Regions from separate parts of the Pseudoalteromonas sp. TAE56 genome, predicted to be linked through region 3. Evidence: predicted binding sites of a transcription regulator. Region 3 holds the regulator's gene; each other region holds the start of a gene.
The links. The regulator LexA, encoded in region 3, represses DNA repair genes until DNA is damaged. The targets are predictions, from matches to a motif close to TACTGTATNNNNATACAGTA.
Positions count from the first base shown of each region.

Region 1: the regulator LexA is predicted to act here: its motif matches at 1,673-1,692, upstream of dinB (DNA polymerase IV).
Region 2: the regulator LexA is predicted to act here: its motif matches at 1,740-1,759, upstream of uvrD (DNA helicase II).

Region 1 is NZ_AUTN01000074.1:105,073-108,278, reverse strand. It holds gene L656_RS0107115 (aldo/keto reductase) at 1-575, opposite strand, end outside; gene L656_RS0107110 (acyl-CoA thioesterase) at 585-1,019, opposite strand; gene L656_RS1000000123260 (hypothetical protein) at 1,188-1,364, shown strand; gene dinB (DNA polymerase IV) at 1,705-2,757, shown strand; partial or broken gene L656_RS01000000122015 (M17 family metallopeptidase) at 2,887-3,206, shown strand, end outside.
Region 2 is NZ_AUTN01000056.1:2,801-6,006, forward strand. It holds gene yrfG (GMP/IMP nucleotidase) at 1-67, shown strand, start outside; gene L656_RS0102130 (dUTP diphosphatase) at 83-706, opposite strand; gene L656_RS0102135 (YacL family protein) at 812-1,180, opposite strand; gene L656_RS0102140 (hypothetical protein) at 1,297-1,521, opposite strand; gene uvrD (DNA helicase II) at 1,824-3,206, shown strand, end outside.
Region 3 is NZ_AUTN01000117.1:15,198-18,403, forward strand. It holds gene L656_RS0113770 (hypothetical protein) at 1-297, shown strand, start outside; gene L656_RS0113775 (PaaI family thioesterase) at 298-738, opposite strand; gene lexA (transcriptional repressor LexA) at 906-1,523, shown strand; gene coxB (cytochrome c oxidase subunit II) at 2,006-3,148, shown strand; gene ctaD (cytochrome c oxidase subunit I) at 3,148-3,206, shown strand, end outside.

The DNA of each region.
Region 1 (3,206 bases), on a different contig from region 3:
TGGCTTATACCCCATGGCGTATCGTCAGATAAACCACAGTGCTTAATTTTACCTGCTTTAACACATTCATTAAGGCCTTGTAGAATATCAAGCATACTAGCTTGGTGTTCTTGTGTATTTACGTCGGTAAATTTAAGTGTGCCAGGCCATTGTCTGCCAAAGTGTGGAGTAGAGCGATTTGGCCAATGCAGCTGATATAAATCAATGTAGTCGGTTTGAAGACGCTTAAGTGAGTCGTCCACGGCTTCTATTACTGTTTGGCGAGTAATATTACCGCCATCACGTACCCAAGATAATCCATTGCCTGCAATTTTTGTGGCAAGTACTACATCGCCACGCTTTTGCTGATTACGCGATAGCCAGTCGCCAATAATTTCCTCGGTTTTGCCATAGGTCTCTGGAGAAGGAGGCACAGCATACATTTCGGCTGTATCAATAAAGTTTACGCCTTGCTCTAGCGCGTAGGCTATTTGTTCATCAGCATCGCTTTGAGTATTTTGTTTACCCCAAGTCATACTGCCTAAACATACTCTTGAAACGTTAATACCACTGCTGCCAAGTGGGCTGTATTGCATGAGAATTCCTTATTGATCGTCTTGAGAGTAGCTAACTAACGCTGATAAAAGAGGCTCTGCAATTGGCGCTTTTTGGCCTGTTTCAAAATCAAACATAACCACTTTTGAAGTGCCTGTTGTTGTTATAGCGTTTTGCGCGTGACTAAATACGGTGTAATTCATAACAAATCGATCTGTTTTTATATCAGAAATAGTAACGCCGACTGTAAGCGTATCTGGAAAAGTAACTGGGCGTTTATAACGAATGTTGTTTTCGCTTATTACCGGACCTACGCCATTAGAGCTTATTGTATCGAACAGATTTATTTTATTTAAGAAGTCGATTCGGGCTATTTCAAAGTAACGTAAATACACCACATTATTTACGTGTTGTAGTGCATCCATATCAGCCCACGCTACGGTGATGTCGGTATGGATAGGGTGCTGATCTTTAAACGTTTGCATTATTTATTGGCCCTTAATTTTAAAGTATTTAGATTATCAATATGGAGTTGTGAGCTCAAGGTAATTAATAGCATGTTTTTTTATAAGATGATTGTACCTGTTTAATTTTAGGTCTACAGTTAAATTACACAGACAAACACAAACACAAAAACACACACAGAGGTATGTATGCACAATATAATTAATTGGTCTTTAGCTTGTTTGGTTTTTATAGCCTCATTTACCTGCTACGCAATGGGTAATGAATCTGGCGCTATTATTTTGATGTTAGCGGGGTTTTTCTTCGAAGTTATGTTTTGGTTACGTGGCCATAAAGAGCCAGAAGATAATAAGCACTTTTTTTAATCGCTAACTAGGGCCTGTTGACCTTTCAGGATTAAAATTTGTTCAATCTAGGGGCTATTTAATCGCGGCGCGAGGTTTGTGACCTAGTGGGCTAAGTAAAAACCGAGCAACAAAGAGTAAATTGCCCCTAGGCAGAACCCTTCGGGCAGCGTATGTTTGGCATTTGTGCTACGTTATCGCCTATTTATGGGGAATAACCACACTACATAGGCTCTGCCTTGCCTAAATACCAAACATACTGCTGCAAATTTAACCTCGAAAGATAAACAGGCCCTAGGCTTGCTTATCACATTTGATTCTATAATAATGGCTGTATAAATAACCAGTTGTTGTTGTGGTGATGAAGAAGTTTATTCACATAGACATGGATTGCTTTTATGCAGCAGTAGAAATGCGAGATAATCCTAAACTTGCATGTGTACCGCTTGCTATTGGAGGCAATAGCCGACGAGGCGTGCTCTCAACCGCTAACTATATAGCGAGAGAATATGGCGTACGATCGGCTATGTCGAACTATCATGCTAAACAATTATGCCCCGATTTAGTTATTGTTCCTGGGCGCATGGCTGTATACAAAGAAGCTTCAAATCAAATACGCGAAGTATTTAGCCGCTATACAGACTTAATAGAGCCTCTCTCCCTTGACGAAGCCTACCTAGATGTAACAGACAGCACCGCTTGTAAAGGCAGTGCTACACTAATTGCACAGCAAATAAGAGCCGATATTTACAGTGCCACAGGATTAACTGCATCAGCAGGTATTGCACCAATTAAGTTTATTGCCAAAATTGCCAGTGACGAAAAAAAACCGAATGGTCAGTTTGTCGTTTTGCCTCATGAGATCGATGACTTTTTAGCGCAATTACCGCTGGGGAAAATTCCGGGGGTGGGTAAAGTAACGCTCGAAAAACTCAATTTAAAAGGCTTATATACCGGCAAAGATGTACGTGAAAAGGGCGTAAATTGGATGCAGCAACATGTAGGCAATTTTGGTGTATCGCTTTATCAAAAATGTGCAGGTGAGTATATTGGTAAAGTATCGACAGATCGCATTAGAAAATCGCTGAGTGTTGAACATACCTACGAATACAATAAAACAAGTTTGCAAGAGTGCTTAGATGAGCTTCCAAAACTCTTAGACGAATTAGTTTTAAGGCTTAATAAGCAACAATTACAAAACCGTATTAATAAATTGAGTGTTAAGGTGAAGTTTGCAAATTTTGTAGTAACCTCAGCCGACCAAGCATACCACGAACTAAACACTGAAATACTTGTTCAACTACTTACCAAGGCTTATCAAAGAGGTTTACAGCAGCCTGTACGATTACTTGGTATAGGCGTTGGTATTAAAAGTGAGCCAGATCAAAACTTTCAACTGAGTATTCTTGATTAAGCTGTAAAGCCTGTAACTCCAAGTTGCCATTTATTGACAAGTTGTGTAATTAGCTCATCGCACCTTGCTGGTCTTCAATATTTAAATCGACGATAATAGAGGCCTATGTTTTCTAACAGGACTTTACTTATGGCATACCCTCAAGCGGTTAGTGCGAGCCTTGAATGCACATCACATGATGCGCTTATTATTATTAGTGATGACTTTTCTTTATTACCAAATAACTCATTACGTGATGCTATTTTAGCCCAAGCAAACGTTGATTCTCGCATCGGTAAGCAAGTTACATTATTAGTAATTGAAAACAAGCGCGTTGTACTTGCGCCTACTGGTCCGTTAAATAGAGATTACGATGATGTTCGCCGTTATTTTGATGCTGCTAAATTAGCAATTAACGAAGCAAAAGCGTCGGGTAGTGTTAATCCTGCATTATTTTTACCAAATTTAAA
Region 2 (3,206 bases), on a different contig from region 3:
TAGCCAACAACCACATAACGAAATAGCCGATTACCTAAGTGTTACCGACTATCGTAAGATTATCTAACTCAGTTTACGTGGGCTAGATTTTTGGGTAACGCGCTTCTAGCCCTTGATATACTAACTTTGCAAAATCTGCATGTTCTGTATCAAGGCTTTTAACTACTTCAACTAAATGCTCGTTATCTTCTTGCCCGTTCCATTCTTTAATATAGCTACCATCTTTGTAACCGTGATCTTGGCGGAAAAAGTTTAACGTATTTTTACCTACGTAGCCGCGATATAAATCATCAATATCCATACCCATTTGCGCCATACAGCCGGCAAAGGCACCTGCATTAAACGTTTTATCAGCAACAGCAGACGCCGCTAATATCTCTAGTGTTTGTTTAAAATCATCAGCTTGTTGAGCATTACTAAGCTCAGTTTCAAGTTGCTTTGCTAAGTCTTCGTAGCTAGTTTCGCCGTCAATTCTAAGCGATAGACCAAAATGAAAAATATCAACCAACTCTAAAATAACTTGTTCAGTATCTGGTGTTTGTTTTTTCCACCATTTCCAACCATGATGATCTAGCATTTCAGCACACTCAACCCAAATAGCGCGGTACCATTCAAACCCTTGAGTAAACCATTGCTCATGTACTTTAGTATTCATGGCGTTTTGCATTTCTAGCATCACTACTAGCTTGTTTAAATTGGCAGACATATCAATTCCTGTCGTTTTGGTTGGCGTAATTTTCGTTGGTGTAATAATACAGATAAAATGCTGATTGTGCATTGCTGTATATTTTTATTAGTGTGCTAATTATGTTTATCGTGACGTCGTAAACTCATGCCATGAACCAATTAAATCAATGAAATCTTCAAAGCCACAACCACTACTTAAACCATTTTCTTCAAGCGCTAAATCGTCATCTTGATACGCTATTAGATCTTCGCTATCTTGATGAAGCGCATGGGCTTCAAATAGTGCTTCGTCTTTGGTTAATATTAAATCTATTTCTTGGCCTTTTAACGTTAGCGGCTCATAGCTTGAACTTACCGATGCAATAAGCGCTTGCACCATGGCCACTTTGTCTTTGCCTATTTCTTCGTTTAGCCAGCGACCAATAATAGCGTGTTCACTGCTTATTTTAATACGTAGCCCACTAATAGGGTCGCGAATAAATTGATATTCCATAGGGTTTGCCTGTAAATCTTTAATTGCGTAATTATATACGTAAACGCCCGTAAACCACAGGACATATAAAGCAAAATAGCGCCACAAGGGCGCTATTTTATTCAACTTTAAAGCCGTTAACTTCGCGATCTATAACGCGCTGCGTCAATGATCGACCATAAGTAAATAATAGGCACAAGTACAAAACCTACAAGCACATAAATTAGTGCATAACTTATTATAATAGCGAGTGCAAAAAATATAGCCGCTAAAATACGCCCTTGCACTAACTGCCCTAAACCAGGAAAAAATATATTACATAATGCTGCGATTACGTTACCGCCAGAACCTTGATCTGCCATACTAACCTCTGTATTTATTTGATTTTATAATTATTTACTTACACACTTTATGCCAATTTATTAAAGCTTACAAATCAAATAGTTAAATTAGCCTAGATTTAGAGAGTTAGTAAATTTTGCTAACTTTAGGTCAAATTAGCAATTTTTGTTATGCGTTTACGCTTTTTATTCGCTTAGTTAATTAGCAAGTTACTCGTTTTGAACACTATTTTGTAAATAGCTGTTTATAAAAACAGTATTTTATTTAGCCTAACAAAAACACCTGTTATACTGGCCACAATATTGATTAAAAAGGCGTAACGATGGACGTTTCACAATTACTCGATGGCTTAAATGACAAACAACGCGACGCCGTTGCAGCCCCACTACAAAACATGCTGGTATTAGCAGGTGCTGGGTCTGGTAAAACACGAGTGTTAGTTCATCGTATTGCGTGGCTTATGCAAGTTGAGCAAGCCTCCGCTTACAGTATTTTTGCAGTTACCTTTACTAATAAAGCAGCTAAAGAAATGCGTGGCCGCGTTGAAGAAACACTAAAAGCCCCTGTAGGTGGCATGTGGATTGGTACCTTCCATGGTTTATCGCATCGTATTTTACGTGCTCATCACCGTGAAGCTAATTTACCTGAAGCCTTTCAAATTTTAGACTCTGATGATCAGCTTAGAATGATCAAGCGCTTATTAAAATCGATGAATATTGATGATAAAAAATGGCCCGCTAAGCAGTTTGGCTGGTACATAAGCGCCAAAAAAGATGAAGCACTTCGCCCTAAAGATATTCAAGCATACGATATTAATGAGCAAATGATGCTGCGAGTTTATGCCGCCTATCAAGAGGCCTGTGATAGAGCGGGCCTAGTTGATTTTGCTGAAATATTACTACGCAGCTACGAAGTGTTAAAAAATAACCCTACGTTACTGCGTCATTATCAGCAGCGCTTTGCACATATGCTCGTAGACGAGTTCCAAGATACAAATACCATTCAATATGCTTGGTTAAAGTTACTTGCTGGCGATACTAACAGCATCATGATTGTAGGCGACGATGACCAAAGCATTTATGGTTGGCGTGGTGCTAAAATCGAAAACATTAAACGTTTCTTAACTGACTTTAGCGCAGAAACCATTCGTCTTGAACAAAACTACCGTTCAACCGCCACTATTTTGAAAGCGTCCAATGCATTAATTCAAAATAACTCAGAACGTATGGGTAAAAGCTTGTGGACCGATGGTAACGATGGCGAGCCAATCTCTATTTATGCAGCATTTAATGAGTTAGACGAAGCACGCTTTGTAAGTAGCAAATTACGAAGCTGGTTAAATGCAGGAAATGCCCTGCAAGATGCCGCAATTTTATACCGTAGTAACGCGCAATCTCGTGTACTTGAGGAAGCCATGCTACAAGAAGGCTTAAAATACCGTATTTATGGTGGTATGCGATTCTTCGAACGACAAGAAATTAAAGATGCGCTTTCGTATTTACGTCTAGTGGGTAATCGACAAGACGATGCCGCGTTTGAGCGTGTAATTAATACGCCAGCACGCGGTATTGGTGATAAAACATTGAGCCATATACGCGACTGTGCACGAGCAGAATCGTTACCGCTTTGGTATGCCGCAAAAGCAATTGTAGAACAACAGCACTTATCTGGTCGTGCTTCTGGTGCAGTAAGTAAGTTTGTAGAA
Region 3 (3,206 bases):
GTCGCTACGATTTTACATTATGACAAAGACGAATACCGTCAATTAGCGCGTATTGAAGCAACAGGTGTAGTAAACACGCCTGACAAAGCAATAAACCATATATGTGAGCTTATTGAATCGTGTTCGCGTAACGCGCTAAAGCAATGGTTAAGCTGTTCACGTAGAACGTTTGATATTGGTTTTGAATCAGGCACTTCTCCTAAGTGCTTTAATCAAGCCTTAGATGCAGATACATTACTACGTATATCTGCGATTGGTGCGGGTATGGAAATTACAATTTACCCAATCGAAAAGTAACTATCTTCGCTCTACGACTGCTGCGGTCATTTTAGATACGCAGCACAGCTCATTGCGGCTATTTGTAATTTTTATTTCCCATACTGAACTACGTTTACCGATATGAAATGCTCTTGCCGTGGCTGTTAAAGTGCCGTTACGAGACGCTTTTAAATGACTTGCGCTAATTTCCTGTCCCACGCAGTAAAATTTTGTAAAATCGACAACAAAGTTAGCTGCATAGCTGGCAACTGTTTCGGCAAGTACAACGTTAGCACCGCCGTGAACCATCCCCATTGGGTTATGATGCTCAGGAATTGCTGGCATTGTGGCAACCAAGTAATCATCGCCAATCTCTGTGATTTCTATCCCCATAGTTTTCATCAGCGTACCTTGACCATTTATACCTTCATCTAGCTGTTTGCAAAACTCTAAAGTAATAGGTTGATACCAAATACTCATAATGACTCCTTTGCTTTTTTTATCATTTATAAACTTAGTTTTAGTTATATCCCTAAAATGTACACAAGTGAAATTACTTTGGCTATTTTAAGGCTTAATTTAAATTTGCGATTTTTATTTAACTGTATATACTCACAGTTAAATGTACTGTATGGAAAACCAGTTGTATGCGACCATTAACGAACCGCCAAGCTCAAATACTCGAACTAATTAAAGTTTTTATTAAAGACACTGGTATGCCTCCTACACGTGCTGAAATAGCGCAAACATTAGGTTTTAAAAGTGCCAATGCTGCTGAAGAACATTTAAAAGCACTTGCTAAAAAAGGCGCCATTAAAATGAAGCCAGGTGCAAGCCGTGGTATTCAGTTAATTGAAGAAGAAGAGCCAGAACAATTAGGTTTACCGCTTATAGGGCGTGTTGCTGCTGGTTCACCTATTTTGGCGCAAGAGCACGTTGAAAGTCACTGCAAAATCGATCCATTAATGTTTAAACCGGCTGCAGATTTTTTACTACGCGTTAACGGTATGAGCATGAAAGATATTGGTATTATGGATGGTGATTTACTTGCTGTACATCGTACTCAAACCGCTGAAAACGGACAAGTTGTTGTTGCCCGCTTAGACGAAGACGTAACTGTAAAACGTCTTGAGAAAGCAGGTCGTAAAGTATTACTTCATGCTGAAAACGACGATTTTGAATCTATTGAAGTAGATCTTGAGAATGAGTCTTTTAATATTGAAGGCTTAGCCGTTGGCGTTATAAGAAACGCTGATTGGATGTGACTTTAAAAATAGCTTTTAAACAAGCAGTTTTATAAATGCGTACTAATTAGTACGCATTTTTGTTTTAAAATTCGTACTAAAATAGGGCGTAAACAGCCCACTGACTATTCAACCTGTAAACTTTTTTGCACTTATAATTTCCCCTCCAAATGCGTTAAACCCCTTTGTTTTTCTCATCTTTTGAACTTCCTGTTGCCTAGCTAGTTGCTGATTTTTTGTTAATTACCCAATTACAACCTGATTGTTTTTTATACTAAAACTTGCTTGTTGTTCATTTTTTAGCTAATTGTTAATGTGCTGAGCTAATAATAACTCACAGCTTTTTAGTTTTGAGAACACACAATATACACAAACACGTTGTTGGCGCAGCAAAACCAATCAATATTAAATGAGATTGGCTAAAAAAATAAAAATAACGAATTGGCGTTTAAGCCGTATGCCTCTTCGCTTTGCATTCGCAATAGCATCAAAGGAGCCACCACATGGGTAAACTGACCTCTACCTTGTGGCTTATATTATGTGTTTTTTCGCACCCAGTTTTGGCTAACAGCCAATACAATATGCGCAAAGGCGTAACCGATATAAGCAATAATGTATATCAGCTGCACATGACTATATTTATAATATGTTGTGTGATTGGGGTGATAGTGTTCGCAATTATGTTCTGGGCACTTATTCATCACCGTAAATCTAAAGGGGCTGTACCTGCCCAATTTCACGAAAGCACTAAAGTAGAAATACTTTGGACTGCAATTCCGTTTGTTATTTTAATTGCTATGGCAGTACCAGCTACTAAAACCCTAATTGCAATGGAAGATGCCAGCAAAGCTGATCTCACTATTAAAATTACAGGTTCACAATGGAAATGGCATTATGAATATATGGGCGAAGATGTAGAGTTCTACTCTATTTTATCTACCCCGCAAGATGAAATCGCTAATCTTGCAGATAAAAATCCTAACTACTTACTTGAGGTTGATAAACCTCTCGTACTGCCAATAAATCAAAAAGTACGATTTTTAATGACTTCTGACGATGTTATCCACTCTTGGTGGGTACCTGATTTTGCAGTTAAAAAAGATGCGAATCCCGGCTTTATAAACGAAACATGGACGAACATAAACGAAGAAGGTACTTACCGAGGCCAATGTGCTGAGTTGTGTGGTAAAGATCATGGCTTTATGCCCGTTGTGGTGGTTGCTAAATCTGAGGCTGATTTTAAAACATGGCTTGCAGATGCAAAGCAGGCTAAACAAAAAGCAGCATTAGCAGATGCCGCATTACTTGATAAAACCCTCCCAAAAGAAGAATTAATGACTTTAGGCGAACAAGTATATATGGCCAATTGCGCTGCATGTCATCAGCCCACTGGCATGGGATTACCGGGTGTATTTCCTGCACTTAAAGGCAGCCCGATAGTGCTTGGCGGTATAAAAGATCACATTGATGTAGTTATCCATGGACGACCTGGTACGGCAATGCAAGCATTTGCCAAGCAGTTATCTATAAAGCAATTAGCAGCGGTTATTACTTATAAACGTAATGCGTGGGGTAATGATACGGGTGATGTTATTCAACCGAGTCAAATACAGGCAGCACTTGATGCCAAAGTGGAGGCGAACTAATGAGTAGCATAGTAGAACAACCTAACGCCAATGAAGCTCATCATGCTCATCACCCAGC